2 regions of the Stenotrophomonas sp. PUT21 genome follow, and region 1 is predicted to be linked to the other one. Evidence: riboswitches for the same ligand, from Rfam matches in the RefSeq annotation. Region 1 holds a riboswitch; the other holds the start of a gene.
The links. A riboswitch is a leader RNA that binds a small molecule or an ion and turns the genes downstream of it on or off. The one in region 1 is predicted to bind thiamine pyrophosphate.

Region 2: another riboswitch for thiamine pyrophosphate. It lies ahead of thiC (phosphomethylpyrimidine synthase ThiC); the one in region 1 lies ahead of ACTT2I_RS09565 (TonB-dependent receptor).

The regions. Positions count from the first base shown of each region.
Region 1 is NZ_CP197645.1:2,075,218-2,082,786, reverse strand. Features, by position in the region: gene ACTT2I_RS09590 (hypothetical protein) at 1-121, shown strand, start outside; gene ACTT2I_RS09585 (MarR family winged helix-turn-helix transcriptional regulator) at 145-597, opposite strand; gene ACTT2I_RS09580 (FAD-dependent oxidoreductase) at 648-1,796, shown strand; gene ACTT2I_RS09575 (hypothetical protein) at 1,902-4,100, shown strand; gene ACTT2I_RS09570 (phosphotransferase enzyme family protein) at 4,204-5,340, shown strand; TPP riboswitch at 5,380-5,475, shown strand; gene ACTT2I_RS09565 (TonB-dependent receptor) at 5,543-7,569, shown strand, end outside.
Region 2 is NZ_CP197645.1:3,172,468-3,180,036, forward strand. Features, by position in the region: gene thiC (phosphomethylpyrimidine synthase ThiC) at 1-1,566, opposite strand, end outside; TPP riboswitch at 1,707-1,808, opposite strand; gene ACTT2I_RS14455 (BCCT family transporter) at 2,098-3,666, shown strand; gene ggt (gamma-glutamyltransferase) at 3,947-5,665, opposite strand; gene ilvC (ketol-acid reductoisomerase) at 6,323-7,297, shown strand; gene ilvG (acetolactate synthase 2 catalytic subunit) at 7,338-7,569, shown strand, end outside.

The DNA.
Region 1 (7,569 bases):
GGTCTACCAGGACGTGGATGCCTGCCGCGGTAGCAGGCTTGCGATCCAGCCTTGGCCGCAGGGCCGCGCGGGCCAGGCGCGTCCTGAGCTCCGGGTGGCCGATCAGCAACGGCCGCGTTGATGGATGCGATCAGCCTTGTCCGATCAGTCGCTCGCCTCGAGGTTGGCGTTGAGGCGCACCATCAGTGACTGCAACCGCGCCATGTCGGCCGCGCTGAAGCCGGCGGTCGCTTTCGCGCTGGCCGCTTCCATGACCGCCTGTGCGGCAGGCAGCCGTTCGCGTGCCTGCGGGGTCAGCGCGATCAGCCGGCTGCGGCGGTCGTCCGGGTCCGGACGGCGCTGGATCAGCCCGTCGCGCTCCATGCGGTTGAGCAGCTGCGCCATGCTCGGCTGCTCGACACCGGCGATCCGCGCCAGTTCGCTCTGCGGCAGGGCGTTGCCATGCTTCAGTGACACCAGGACAGGGAGCTGGCTCATCGCGAAACCCAGTTCGCGCAACGGTGCATCCACGATCCTCTGGAAGCCGCGGTACGCCACGCCCAGCAGCTTGAGGGGCTTGTCGGTGGACAGCGGGGGAGATGAGGATTGACGTTCCATAGGTGGCTATCTATAAATATAGGCCCCTATGTTAATCCCGGATGCACGCCATGCCCAGCCCCCCTCGCATTGCCATCGTCGGCGGCGGCCCCGCGGGCCTGAGCCTGGCTCGGATCCTCCATACCCATGGTCTGCCGAGCACCGTCTACGAAGCAGAGCGCGATCCTGACGAACGCCCACAAGGGGGCAGCCTGGACCTGCACGCCGAGTCCGGGCTGCTGGCGCTTGAGCGTGCCGGACTCAGCGCGGCATTCGACGCGATTGCACGGCACGACGACCAGGGCGAGCGCCTCCTCGACAAGGCCGGCCACGTGCTGTTCGAAGACAACGAAGGCACCGATCGCAGCCGCCCCGAGGTCGATCGCACGGCATTGCGCGCGCTGTTGATCGATTCGCTTCCTGCCGACACCCTTCACTGGGGCCGGCGCCTGGCGGACGTACGCAGCAGCGCGGACGACCGCTGGGAGCTGCTATTCGACACGGGGGTGGAAGGACCGTTCGATCTGGTGATCGGCGCCGACGGTGCCTGGTCCAGGGTGCGCCCGTTGCTGTCGCCCTATCGGCCGCAGTACAGCGGGCTGACCTTCATCGAGTTCGGCATCGACGACATCGACCGGGCCCATCCCGGCTTGGCTGCATTGGTCGGTCGCGGCAAGGTCGGCATCGAAGGCGACGGCCGCATGATCATCGCCCAGCGCAACGGCCATTCGCACGTGCGCGGCTACGCGGTGTTCCGCGTTCCCGTCGACTGGGCGGCGACGCGGTTCGATTTCACCTCGCCCGAGGCGATGCGCACGGCACTACTGGAAGAATTTGAGGGATTCGCCGAAACGATCCGCGACCTGTTCCGGGCCAGTACCACTCGATTCGTGGCGCGCCCGATCCATGCGCTGCCGGTCGGACACCGCTGGAATCCACGTGCGGGGCTGACCCTGATCGGCGATGCGGCGCACCTGATGTCCCCGTTCGGCGGTGAGGGTGTCAACGCGGCGATGCTGGATGCCGCCGAGCTGGCCGCGCAGCTCGGTCAGGTGCCGGACTGGCAAGGCGCCGTTGCAGCCTACGAGGCGCACATGTTCGAGCGCGTCATCGAGGCTGCACAGGGCTCGGCCGAGGGCGCTGCGACCCAGCTTTCGCACCTGGGCCTGGCCCCGACGGTGGCGTTCTTCCAGGCGCAGCAGGCAGCACGACGTTCCTGAGCCGTGGGTGGGCCATGAGAGGCCTTCCGGCGCGGGGCCTTCACGCGGTGACGGCTGCGCGTTGCCGATAGTGGGTCGTCATCCTGCTTCCTGTTGCGGATCCACATGCCCCTGATTCCCGAGCGCGTCCGGCGCTGGCCCCGGCCGTGGCGCGTGGCGTTGCTCTCGCTGCTGGCGCTGTATGCGCTGTACCTGCTGGCGGGCAACGTATTCCTCAATACGCCGCTGTTCGATGCGGTGACCAACCGCAAACCTGAAAAATTCACGATGCAGACCGGCCCGGCGGTGACCTTGATGCCCGGCCAGGCGGTGGTCTGGAACATCCGCATGCGCGGCCAGGCCAATCGGACTCAGTATGTGTTCCGTGCCGATCGGGCCAGTGCATGGATCGACCTGCCGGCGTTGTTGCGCAAGGAAGTGCGCATCCCGCGTATCGACGCGACCGGGGTGGAAGCGGAGGTGGAGCGGGTCGAGAACGCCATTCCGCCGCCGCCGCGCGGCGACCGGGGTTGGACCCTGCGCTTCGATGCGATCCACAGCGACACGATCCGCAGTGGGCGCTTCGGCAAGCTGCTGATCGTGGGGCAGGGCCACGGCACGGTCGGCTTCCTCAAACAGCTCAAAGGCGGGCCGTCGGAGCTGTTCGATTCCACGGCAGGCTTCGATGACGCGCAGGTCAGTTTTGGCGGCGTCAATGTGCTCGACGATGCGCATATCGCTGCGCGCTTCCATTTCCCGCGGCACTATCGTGACGACGCGCCGGGGCTGCAGAAACTGGGCATTACCTGGGCGCAGCTGCAGATCGACGCCCGCAGTCAGGGGTTGCGCATCGATACCGGCGGCCCGCACGTGAAGGTCGGCAGTGCGGTGTCCAACGCCCGCCTCACTGCGGATGTGACGCTGGAGGAGGGCGCGCTGCGACCGGGCAGCCGGCTGGTCTGGCGCTTGCCGCTGCATGCCGGCGTGCATGCCGACGACCGCGGCCTGCTGTCGCTGCAGCTGGACGTAGCGCAGGACATGCGCGTGCAGGCGCGGCTGCCGCGCGATCCGGAGACGGGCAGTGAACTCGATGCCGATCTCCGCATTACCGGCCGGAAGATTCCGTTCCAGGCGCCGGCCGAGCTGCTGCCGCGCTTGTCCGGCAACGTCCAGGGCGCATGGCAGTTCCAGTCGCTGAACTGGATCAGCGATCTGTTCGTGAAAAAGCCTTGGTTCCATCTTGATGGGGGTGGCCTGCTTAAGGCAGACGTCATCATCGCCGACGGCGAACTCGCACCCGGTAGTACCGTGGACATCCCGCAGGTGGCGGCCGTGGCGGAGGTCGCAGGGGTTCGGATGCGTGGCGATGCCCACGCACAGGGCCGGATTGTCGAAGGAACACCCGCGCAGGCGGAACTGAAGGTGCAGATTCCCCGCTTCCAGGCCGCGCCGACCAACGCACCCAAGGCGGTGTTGTTCGATGGGCGGCAACTGGCGCTGAGCCTGCGTGGTGATGCGCGCCTGAAGCAGTTGAGTGACGGCATGCGCGCCCAGCTGCGCTTCACCGATGCGCGGGTGCCGGACCTGACCGCCTACAACCGCTACCTCGGCAACGACAACGTGCGCCTGCTTGGCGGTACCGGCCTGCTCAGTGGAGATGTCTCGCTGGATGCCTCCGGCCGGGTGGGCAAGGGCAGCGCCGATCTGCGTGGCAGCGGCGCCCGCTTGAGCGTGGCAGGCATTGCGATGCGCGGCGATGCGCAGCTGCAGGCGCGCCTGCAGCGTGCGGATTTCGACAGCCGCCAGTTCGATCTCGGCGGCACCACGGTGGAGCTGCGCAATATCCACGTCGGCGATGAAAGGAGTGACGGACGCTGGTGGGGCAAGGTGGCGATCCGCAGTGGTCACATCGATGCGGCGGCGCCATTCCAGGTGGATGGGCTGGCCGACCTGCGCCTGCGCGATGCCGGGCCGTTGCTTGGCGTGTTCGCGCAACGCAGCGAGTACCCGCGCTGGGTGCTCGGGATGCTCGACTCCGGCGAGGTACAGGCCAGTGGGCAGCTGCGCTGGCGCAGCGGCGAGCTGATCGTGGAGGACCTGCAGGCCGAGAACGAGCGGTTGTCCCTGCAGGCAAGGCTGGACTTGAGCCATGGCAAGCGCCGGGGCGATCTCTACCTGCGCTGGGGCGTGCTGGGCGCCGGCATCGAGCTGCAGGGCGAGCAGCGCAAGTGGCACCTCGCCGGTGCCCGTGACTGGTATGCGGAGCAGCCGCGGCTGCTGCCGGCCAAGTCTGCCGCTGCGAAGCAAGGCAACGGCACTCCCTGACGGGACGCATCTGTTCCCCTTGGCAGGGCGAGGCTTGGTATCCTCGCCGCGCCCACTGTCTGGTGACAGCGTGCCTTTTCGCCGTCATCGATCCCTTCATCCCATGAGCAACAGCACCCACCGCGTCCAAGGCCTCAACAACGATGAGGTGGCCGCCGACTGGCCCGCCATCAGCGACCGCGAGATCACCTGGCTCGGCGAGCGCTTCGCGCCGCTGGCCGGCGCCTGCCGGCTGCTGTGGCACAGCCCGCGGCCACTGTCCGCCGCGGCCATCGTTGAAAGTGGCGGAGAGCGGGTGTTCGTCAAACGCCACCACGGCAGTGTCCGGACGGCGGCCACCTTGGCCGAGGAACATCGCTTCATCCGGCACCTGGCCGATCACGGCGTGCCCGTGGTCGACGTGCTGGATGACCGCGATGGCGCCACGGCGGTCGAGCACGAGGGCTGGACCTACGAGCTGCACAGCGTGGGCCGTGGTCAGGATCTGTATCGCGACGCACCGTCCTGGACGCTGCTGACCGATAACGCGCAGGCGCGCGAAGCCGGGCGGATGCTGGCGACACTGCATCTGGCATCGGCGCGTTACGACGCCCCCCAGCGCAGCACCCATCTGCTGGTCGCGCGCGATGACCTGCTGCGTGCCGCCGATCCGGTCGCCGCCATCCAGGCCGATCTCGCGGATCGCCCGGGCTTGGCAGCCTATCTTGAACGGCAGGACTGGCAGGGCGATCTGCGGCGGGCGGTGCTGCCATGGCATGCCGGACTGGCCGTGCGCCTGCAGGCCGAACCGCGCCTGTGGGCGCACAACGACTGGCATGTCTCCAATCTGCTCTGGCGCCAGCAGGGCACTGCCACCGTGGTCGACACCGTGCTGGATCTCGGGCTGGCCTCACCGACCAGCGCCCTGTTCGATCTTGCGACCGCGATCGAACGCAACGCCATCGCCTGGCTGGCGCTGGAGCGCGGCGCGGAGGCGGTGCGCGCGGATATCGCGCTGGCGCTGCTGGCCGGCTACCGCGAGATCGTGCCGCTATCGGCCGAGCGCGTCCATCTGCTGGCCGATCTGCTGCCCATCGTGCAGCTCGATTTCGCGCTGTCGGAAGTGGAGTACTTCGAGGGTGTGACACGCTCGCCTGCCAATGCCGACGTGGCCTACCACACCTTCCTGCTGGGGCATGCTGACTGGTTCAGCACCGCGGCGGGGCAGGGCCTGCTGAAGGCGCTGCACGCGGCCGCCTGAGGGCAGGCTCGCAAATCCGTACGGTTTGTAGTGAAATAGTCACAGAAGCGGGGGTGCCTGGCGAAACTAGGCTGAGAGAGTCCCTTGGAACCTGATCCGGTTTGCACCGGCGTAGGGAGCTTTGAGCAGCAGGCATACCGCCGTGATGGGTCGGTGCGCGTGCGCGCCTTCGCTTCGTCTCCCCCAGCTGATGACGAATCGAATGAACCGCTGCTTCCGCCCTACGTTGTTGTCCGCCGCCCTGTGCGCCGCGCTGCCCCTTCATGCCAATGAACTCGCCGAGGCGCCCGAGCGCTCGCCGACGGAACTGGCCGCCGTGCGCGTGCAGGCGCATCAGCCGGCAGCTGCATCCACGCAGACCGGCAGCTTCGGTGCCGGTGACTGGAAGAGCACGCCGGCCTCGGTGAACGTGCTCGATCGCGATCTGCTGGACAGCCGCCAGGTGCGCACGCTGTCCGAGCTGGCCAGCAACGATGCCTCGCTGGGCGACAGCTACGCGCCGGTCGGCTACTACCAGAACATCGCGATCCGCGGCTTCCCGCTGGACACCGGCACCGGCTACCGCTTCAACGGGCTGGCCATCACCGGCGAACAGCGCCTGGCGCTGGAGAACATCCAGGCGGTGGAGATCCTCAAGGGCGAGGCCGGCCTCGCCGCTGGCGTCATGGCCCCGGGTGGGATCATCAACTACGTGGGCAAGCGCCCGGCCGAGGTCCGCAACGTCACCCTCGGCACGGATTCGGAAGGCTCGCGCTACACCGCGGTGGATCTCGGCCATTGGCTGTCGCCCCGTTTCGGGGTGCGCTTCAATGCGGCCTGGGAAGACAGCGATTCCTACATCGACCATGCCGATGGCCGCCGCAACTTCTACTCGCTGGCCACCGATTGGCTGATCGGCGAGCGTGGCAAGCTCGAAGTGGACGCCAACTACCAGACCAGCGCGCAGCGCTCGGCCTCGGGCTATCAGCTGCTGGGCGCCACCGGGCTGCCGCGCGGCGTGGACCGCAAGCACCTGCTCGGCTACCAGGCCTGGCAGCGGCCGGTCGGCATCGACAGCACCAACCTGACCGCGCTGCATACCTTCGATTTCAGTCCGAACTGGCAGTCGCGCGTGTCTGCCAGCTACAGCCGCTCGGTGATCGACGACAACGTCGCCTTCGCCTACGGCTGCTATTACGCTGCCGGCTGTGCGGACGGCAGCGTGCCGGGCAACTACTTCGCGCCGAACGGCGACTACGACATCTACGATTACCGCAGCCCGGACGATACGCGCCGCAACCTGGAATTCCGTGCCGAGCTGCGCGGCAGTTTCACCACTGGCAGCGTCGGCCACGCGCTGAGCGTGGGTGCGGACCGGTTCGAACGCACCGTGGACAAGCGCCGCAACGTCAACGAGTACGTGGGCACCGCCAACATCCATGATGCACAGGTGCCGCAGTTCGAGCCGTCGCCGCTGATGCCGGGCCCCTCCGCGCGGCGCCTGGACAGCGCGCAGACCGCGGTGTTCGCCCTGGACCGGATGAGCTTCGGCGATTGGCAGTGGCTGGCCGGCGGCCGCTTCGTGCGCCTGGACGAGCGCGCCTACGACAAGCGCGGCAACCCCGAGCGGCACAGCCGCCTGTCGCGGTTCCTGCCGCAGACCGCGCTGGTCTGGAAGGCGACCGATGAGGTCAATGCGTACGTCAGCTACGTGCGGGGCATCTCGCTCGGCCAGGAGGCGCCGTTCTGGACCTCCAATGACGGCGCGTTCCTGCCGTCCGTGCTGTCGCGCCAGACCGAAGTGGGCATCAAGTACGTGCCCAGCGATGCGCTGACGCTGGGTGCGGCGCTGTTCCGCACCGCGCAGCCGTTCCAGTACGCCAGGCCGGACGACAGCGACGCGGGCTACACCTTCGTCGAAGAAGGGCAGCAGACCCACACCGGGCTGGAACTCACCGCACAGGGGCAGCTGACCGCGCGCCTGTCGCTCACCGCCAGTGCGAGCGTCCTGCGGGCCCGCGCGCGCGATGCGGGCACGCCGGATTACGAGGGGCACCAGCTGATCAACGTGCCGAAGACGCGGGCGACCGTGCATGCGGAGTACCAGCTGCCGTTCGTGACCGGCCTGGGGCTGACCGGCGGCTGGCGCTATGCCTCCTCCAACGTGGCCACCGCCGACGGCCGCGTCAGCGCACCGGCCTACAGCGTGTTCGACGCCGGGCTGCGCTTCAAACACCGCGTGGGTGAGCA
Region 2 (7,569 bases), 1.1 Mb from region 1:
AGGATGGCCCTTGGCCAGATCCGAGGCGTGCGCGGCGATGCGGTAGGCCATGATGCCGTCGCGCACGTCCTGGCGGTTGGGCAGGCCGAGGTGTTCCTTGGGGGTGACATAGCAGAGCATCGCGGTGCCGTACCAGCCGATCATGGCCGCACCGATCGCACTGGTGATGTGGTCGTAACCGGGGGCGATATCGGTGGTGAGCGGGCCCAGCGTATAGAACGGCGCCTCACCGCACTCGCGCAGCTGCTTGTCCATGTTTTCCTTGATCAGCTGCATCGGCACGTGGCCGGGGCCTTCGATCATGGTCTGCACATCATGCTTCCAGGCGATCTTCGTCAATTCGCCCAGTGTTTCCAGCTCGCCGAACTGCGCGGCATCGTTGGCATCGGCGATGCAGCCCGGGCGCAGGCCGTCGCCCAGTGAGAACGTCACGTCGTAGGCCTTCATGATCTCGCAGATGTCCTCGAAGTGCGTGTAGAGGAAGTTCTCCTTGTGGTGTGCCAGGCACCACTTGGCCATGATCGAGCCGCCGCGCGAGACGATGCCGGTCACGCGCTTGGCGGTCAGCGGCACGTAGCGCAGCAGCACGCCGGCGTGGATGGTGAAGTAATCCACGCCCTGCTCGGCCTGCTCGATCAGGGTGTCGCGGAAAATTTCCCAGTTCAGTTCCTCGGCGCGGCCATCGACCTTTTCCAGCGCCTGATAGATCGGCACGGTGCCGATCGCCACCGGCGAATTGCGCAGGATCCATTCGCGGGTTTCATGGATGTGCTTGCCCGTGGACAGGTCCATCACGGTGTCACCGCCCCAGCGTATCGCCCAGACCAGTTTCTCCACTTCCTCGGCAATCCCCGAGGAAACGGCGCTGTTGCCGATGTTGGCGTTGATCTTGGTGAGGAAGTTGCGACCGATGATCATCGGCTCGCTTTCCGGGTGGTTGATGTTGTTGGGCAACACGGCGCGGCCGCGGGCGATCTCGTCGCGGACGAACTCGGGGGTGATGATCCTGGGGATCGAAGCCCCGAAGGATTCCCCCGGATGCTGCTTGAGCAGCGTAGCGTCCCGGACCGCCTCGAGGCGCTGGTTCTCGCGGATCGCCACGAACTCCATTTCCGGGGTGATGATGCCGCGGCGCGCGTAGTGCATCTGGGTGACGTTGGCACCCGCCTTTGCCCGCCGTGGCTGCAACCGCGAGGGGAACCGCACGGCGTCCAGACGTGCGTCGGTCTCACGCGAGCGGCCGAAGGCGGAGCTCAGGCCATCCAGCACGTCGGTATCCCCACGCTCGGCCACCCAGGCAGCGCGCAGCGCGGGCAGACCGGCCGACAGGTCGATAGCGACAGCCGGATCGGTATAGGGGCCGGAGGTGTCGTACACCGTGACCGGCGCATTCTCTTCGCCGCCGAACAGGGTGGGCGTGCGGGTCAGCGTGATCTCGCGCATCGGCACCCGCAGGTCGCTGCGCGAACCCTGCACGTGGATCTTGTGCGAGCCGGGAATCGGCCGGGTGACGGAGTCGGAGAGGTGTTGGGCCTGTTGCTGCAGGGCGGAGAGCTGGGCGTTCATCGAGGCATCGTCCTAGGTTCAATCCCCGCACAGGAATGTGCGGTTCTATGCGAGGGAGTCGCATGGGAGGGACGAAACGGCGGCGCTCGACGGACGGATCGCGGGCGGTCTCCGGGCGCGGTGGCCCTACGGCGCGATGCATCTGCAGATGCGAAGCTTCCCTACGCCGGTATCAACCGGATCAGGTTCGAAGGGACTGTCTCAACCTTGGCCACTGGGCCGCGGTACCCCCGCTTCGGGGCGAATTAGAGCACAAAGCGACGACCGTCGGCGCGCTGGCGGCAGACGGGCTGACGTGTTTGGCCTTGGGTGTGAACAAAGCGCCGACACCCGATGCACTACCATGCTGCAGCGCGGTATGCGGTGCGATCAGGGAGTGACGTCCCGATCGCGCGTACGCCACGCTCTGCTCGACGCCATTGACGTCCGTACTGACCGGCCTCGACCGGCTTGATCCGCCCCAGTCGTTGCCGCTGTGCCGCTGGAGATTGCAAGCCTCGGCTCGCCCCTACTGATCGGAGACACGCCTGCATGGTGTTCCGCATTTCCATTGCATTGGTCGCACTGCTGGTGCTGATCGCCGGCCTCGCGCCGGGCCCCTTCAACGAGGTCGTCCAGAGCGGCCTGTCCACCATCATCCGCAGTACCGGCTGGCTGTACCTGCTGGTGGTGTTCATCACCCTGTCCTTCCTGATGTACCTGGCCTTCGGCCGCTTCGGTTCGCTGCGCATCGGCGGCGAAGATGCCGAACCCGACTTCTCCAACGCCAGCTGGATGTCGATGCTGTTCGCCGCCGGCATGGGCATCGGCCTGGTGTTCTGGGGCGCGGCCGAGCCGATCTCGCACTTCGTGAAGCCTCCCGAGGGACTGGCGCCGCAGAGCATGGAGGCGGCGCGCGCCTCGATGCGCTATGCCTTCTTCCATTGGGGTCTGCACCCGTGGGCGATCTATGCCCTGATCGGCCTGGCAATGGCGTGGTTCCAGTTCAACCGCAACGGCCGTGGGCTGATCAGCGATCTGCTGCAGCCGATCATCGGCGCGCATCATCGCGGCTGGATGGGCACCGTGGTCAACGTCGCAGCCGTGGTCGCCACGGCGATCGGCGTGGCAACGACGCTGGGTTTCGGCACGATCCAGATCGCGGCCGGCCTTGAGCGCGTGTTCGGCATCCAGGCCACTGTGCCGGTGCAGCTGACCATCATCGCGGTAGCGTTCGTGCTGTACATGGCCTCCACCACCAGCGGCGTGCACCGCGGCATCAAGTGGTTGTCCAACTTCAATCTCGGCCTGGCGGCGCTGCTGCTGGCGCTGATCCTGGTACTGGGGCCGACCGGCTTCATCTTCGATACCTTCACCACGACGATCGGCTCGTATCTCAATTCGCTGGTCACCATGAGCCTGCGCATGTCGCCGTTCTCGGGCAGCACGTGGGTGGCGGACTGGACGATCTTCTACTGGGCCTGGTGGATCGCGTGGGCCCCCTTCGTTGGCTCGTTCATCGCACGCGTATCGCGCGGGCGCAGCATCCGTGAGTTCGTGCTGGGCGTGGTGATCGCGCCGAGCGTGCTCGGCTTCCTGTGGTTCTCGGTGTTCGGCGGGACGGCCCTGTGGTCGCAGATCTTCGGTCACGTGGATCTGGCGCAGGCACTGGGCAATGGCTACGAGACGGTGTTGTTCACGATGTTCGACAGCCTGCCGATGCCGACGGTGCTATCGGTGATCGCGCTGGTGCTGTTGATGATCTTCTTCGTGACCTCCGCCGATTCGGCGGTACTGGTGCTGGCGACGATGTCGACCGAGGAAGCCGGTGATCCGCCGTTGGCGCGCCGGATGGTGTGGGGTGTGGCGATTGCGCTGATCGCAGGCGTGCTGTTGTTGGCCGGTGGCCTCAATGCGCTGCAGGGGATGATCACGATCGCGGCATTGCCGTTCGCGTTGTTGATGCTGGCGGTGATGTGGTCGTTGTACCGGGTGCTGGACATGGAGCACGCGCTGCAGCGGCGCCGTGCGCAGCGTGCGCGGCGGTTGATGGACGAGTGGATCGAGCGGGAGATCGCGGCGCAGGAAGAGACGCGCGATGAGGCGGCTCGAGCGCCTTAGGTGGTCGGGTTGGTCGCTTAGAGCGGCACGCTTCCCGGGCTATCGGTGGGCGGGCCGGGACGGGTGGGTTGGCGGGACCATGAGCCGCATGGATGCGGCGACATGAGCCTCCATGGACGGATTCACGGCGTGTCCCGCGAACCCACCCAGGCCGGCCCACTACCCGCAGCCCCAAAGCCTCCTGCTTTACGCCCTGCTTTACGCACTGCTTTGCGCCCTGCTTTACGCACTGCCCTGCGCTTCTGCCGACCAACGGTCGGCACTACGGAGCACGAGAGAATCAGTACCCCGCCGCCTGCCCATCCTTGCGGCTTTCCGACGCCCCGTAGTACACCCCGGTCTCCGGATCACGCAGGATCGCCTGATACCCACCGTACGGGCCATCCGCAAACACAACACGGTGGCCCTTGCGCATCAGCGCACGCACCGTCTCGTAGGGGAAGCCCGTTTCCAGATTCACCTCGCCGCCATCGCGCATCACCGTCGCCTGCCCGGTCGGCTCGGTCGAGCCCTCATGCTGGATGCGTGGCGCATCGCCGGCTTCCTGCAGATTCATCCCGAAGTCGACCATGTTCATCACGATCTGCGCATGGCCCTGCGGCTGCATCGCACCGCCCATCACCCCGAAGCTCATCCACGGCTTGCCGTCCTTGGTGACGAAACCCGGAATGATGGTCTGGAACGGACGCTTGCCCGGCGCATAACCGTTCGGGTGATCCTTGCGCAGCACGAACATTTCGCCACGGTCCTGCAGAATGAAGCCCAGGCCCGGAGGCGCCATGCCGCTGCCCATGCCGCGGTAATTGGACTGGATCAGCGAGACCATCATGCCGTCGGCATCGGCCACGGTCATGTAGATCGTGTCGCCTTCCTGCAACTGCCTGGGCGTACCCGGCTGTACTTCACTCAACGCCTTGTCCATCGAAATCAGCGTGCGGCGTTCGGCGGCGTAGCCCTTGGAAATCAGTCTGTCGACCGGGGCCGGATGGAACGCCGGGTCGGTGTAGAAGCGCGCGCGGTCGGCGAAGGCCAGCTTCTTGGCCTCCACGAACAGGTGCACGTGTTCGGGCGAGCCGAAGGGGATTTTGGAGAAGTCGTAGCCTTCCAGCACGTTGAGGATCTGCAGCGCGGCGATGCCCTGGCTGTTCGGCGGCAGTTCCCATACGTCATAGCCACGGTAGTTGCTGCTGACCGGCTCGACCCACTCGCCGTGATGGCTGGCCATGTCGTCATAGCTCAGGTAGCCGCCGTTGGCCTTGAAATACGTGCCGATGGTGCGGGCGATATCGCCCTTGTAGAAGGCATCGCGACCGCCCTGGGCGATCTGCTCCAGGGTGTGCGCCAGGTTCGGGTTCTTCCACATCTCGCCCTTGCGCGGGGCATGGCCGTCGATGGTGAACTGCTCGGTGAAGCCGGGGTACTTGGACAGCCGCGGCACCGAGCGGTCCCAGTAGTAGGCGATGACCTCGGCGACCGGGTGGCCTTCGCGGGCGTAGCGGATCGCCGGGGCGAGGTTGTCGGCCATCGGCTTGCGGCCGAAGCGCTCGTGCAGGGCGAACCAGCCGTCCACCGCACCGGGCACCGAGACCGGCAGCGGGCCCGTGGCGGGGATCTCCTTCAGGCCGCGGCGCTGGAACTCGGCCAGGGTCAGCGACTTCGGCGAGCGCCCCGAGCCGTTGTAGCCATACAGCTTCTGCGTCCTGGGGTCCCACACGATCGCGAACAGATCACCGCCGACACCGTTGCCGGTCGGCTCCATCAGGCCGAGGGCGGCGTTGGCGGCGATCGCGGCATCGACGGCTGAGCCGCCGGCCTTCATCACGTCCAGGGCGATCTGAGTGGCCAGGGGCTGGGAGGTGGCGGCCATCGCGTGCGGGGCGATCACCTCCGAGCGGGTGGCAAAGGTATGGCCGGTGATCCGGTCGGCGGCGATCGCAGCGGCGGGCAGCGAACACAGGATGGCGGCGGCGAGCAGGCGGCGGGCAAGGCGAGAGGACACGGGGCGGTTCCTGATGGGTGGTAGCCACCCGATGGTGGCGGCAGCGGCCGCCGGATGACATCCCACAATGGTCATGCACCCGGCTCGAAACCGCCCCGGATCCGCGCAATCTGCTGCCGCAAAATACTGAATTCCGGTTCACCGGATCGCTTTCAGCCGCAACCATCCTTGTGTGGCGGGGCCTTGCGGTGGATGCAGGCGAAACCGATGCAAATTGTGTTTGCAGGGTTGACACCGCCAAAACCCGTGTGGTTTTCTCGATCTCATGTTGCAGCGCACAGCCACCCGCGAATCCATCGAGCACGCCGACCACGGCGCGGCCTCGATCCATTCGCTTCTCGTCCTCGTACTTATTACCCAACCAACAGGTGCGGGACGGACCGGCGTGTAAGCAAGACTGCCAGGTATCCATCAAAACCCGCACCCGACCAGGTGCGGGTTTTTTCGTTTCAGAACCCTTCGATTTCCATCCTCCCCCTCCGAGTTGCCTTCCACCATGACCCGCCAGCCCACCTCGAGCCAGCCGACGCCCACCGCCCCCACGGCGGGTGCGTTCGCGTGTGGTCGCGGCCAGGCCGGCGCCCCCTCTTCCCCTGATGGGCCGACGCGTCGCTGACCGTCGGCCCTCTTTTTTCTCGCCTCCAAAGGACCTTCCCCATGAGCACCAACGACCTGCCCCAGATCAAGATCGCTGTTGTCGGCTACGGCAGCCAGGGCCGCGCGCACGCGCTGAATCTGCGTGAATCCGGTTTCGATGTCGTCGTCGGGCTGCGCCCGGGCGGTCCGACCGAGGTCAAGGCACAGGCCGATGGCTTCACCGTCAAAGCCCCCGCCGAGGCGGTGAAGGATGCCGATCTGGTCGCCGTGCTGACCCCGGACATGGTGCAGAAGAAACTCTACGAAGACGTGCTCGCGCCGAACATGAAACAAGGCGCGGTGCTGCTGTTCGCGCATGGCCTGAACGTGCACTTCGACATGATCACCCCGCGCGAGGATCTGGACGTGGTGCTGGTGGCGCCGAAGGGCCCGGGCGCGCTGGTGCGTCGCGAGTATGAAATCGGCCGCGGCGTGCCGTGCATCTGGGCGGTCTACCAGGACAAGAGTGGCAAGGCCGCCGAGTTCGCCCTGGCCTACGCCGGTGGCCTGGGTGGTGCGCGCGCCAACCTGATCCAGACCACCTTCAAGGAAGAGACCGAAACCGACCTGTTCGGCGAACAGGCCGTGCTGTGCGGTGGCGCCTCGGCGCTGGTGCAGGCCGGTTTCGAGACGCTGGTCGAAGCCGGTTACCAGCCGGAAATCGCCTATTACGAAGTGCTGCACGAACTGAAGCTGATCGTGGATCTGTTCTACGAAGGCGGCATCACCCGCATGCTGGAATTCATTTCCGAAACCGCGCAGTACGGCGACTACGTGAGCGGCCCGCGCGTGATCGACGCCGGCACCAAGGCGCGCATGAAGGATGTGCTGACCGATATCCAGAACGGCACCTTCACCAAGAACTGGGTAGCCGAGTACGAAGCCGGCCTGCCGAACTACACCAAGTTCAAGCAGGCCGACCTGGAGCACCCGATCGAGAAGGTAGGCAAAGAACTGCGCGCCAAGATGGTCTGGTTGCAAAGTCAAGCCGCGTAAAACGCGCGGCTCCCCCACCCGCTTTCGTAAAGGTCACCGCATGAATACCTCCGCACACAGCACCGCGCCACGCAACGGCGCACGCTGGTTGACGCAGGCCCTGGAAGCCGAGGGCGTGCATACGCTGTTCGGCTATCCGGGCGGCACCATCATGCCGTTCTACGACGCCTTGGTGGATTCCGGGCTGAAGCACGTCCTGGTCCGCCACGAACAGGGCGCCGCCCTGGCCGCCAACGGTTTCGCCCGTGCCAGTGGCCGGGTCGGCGTCTGCG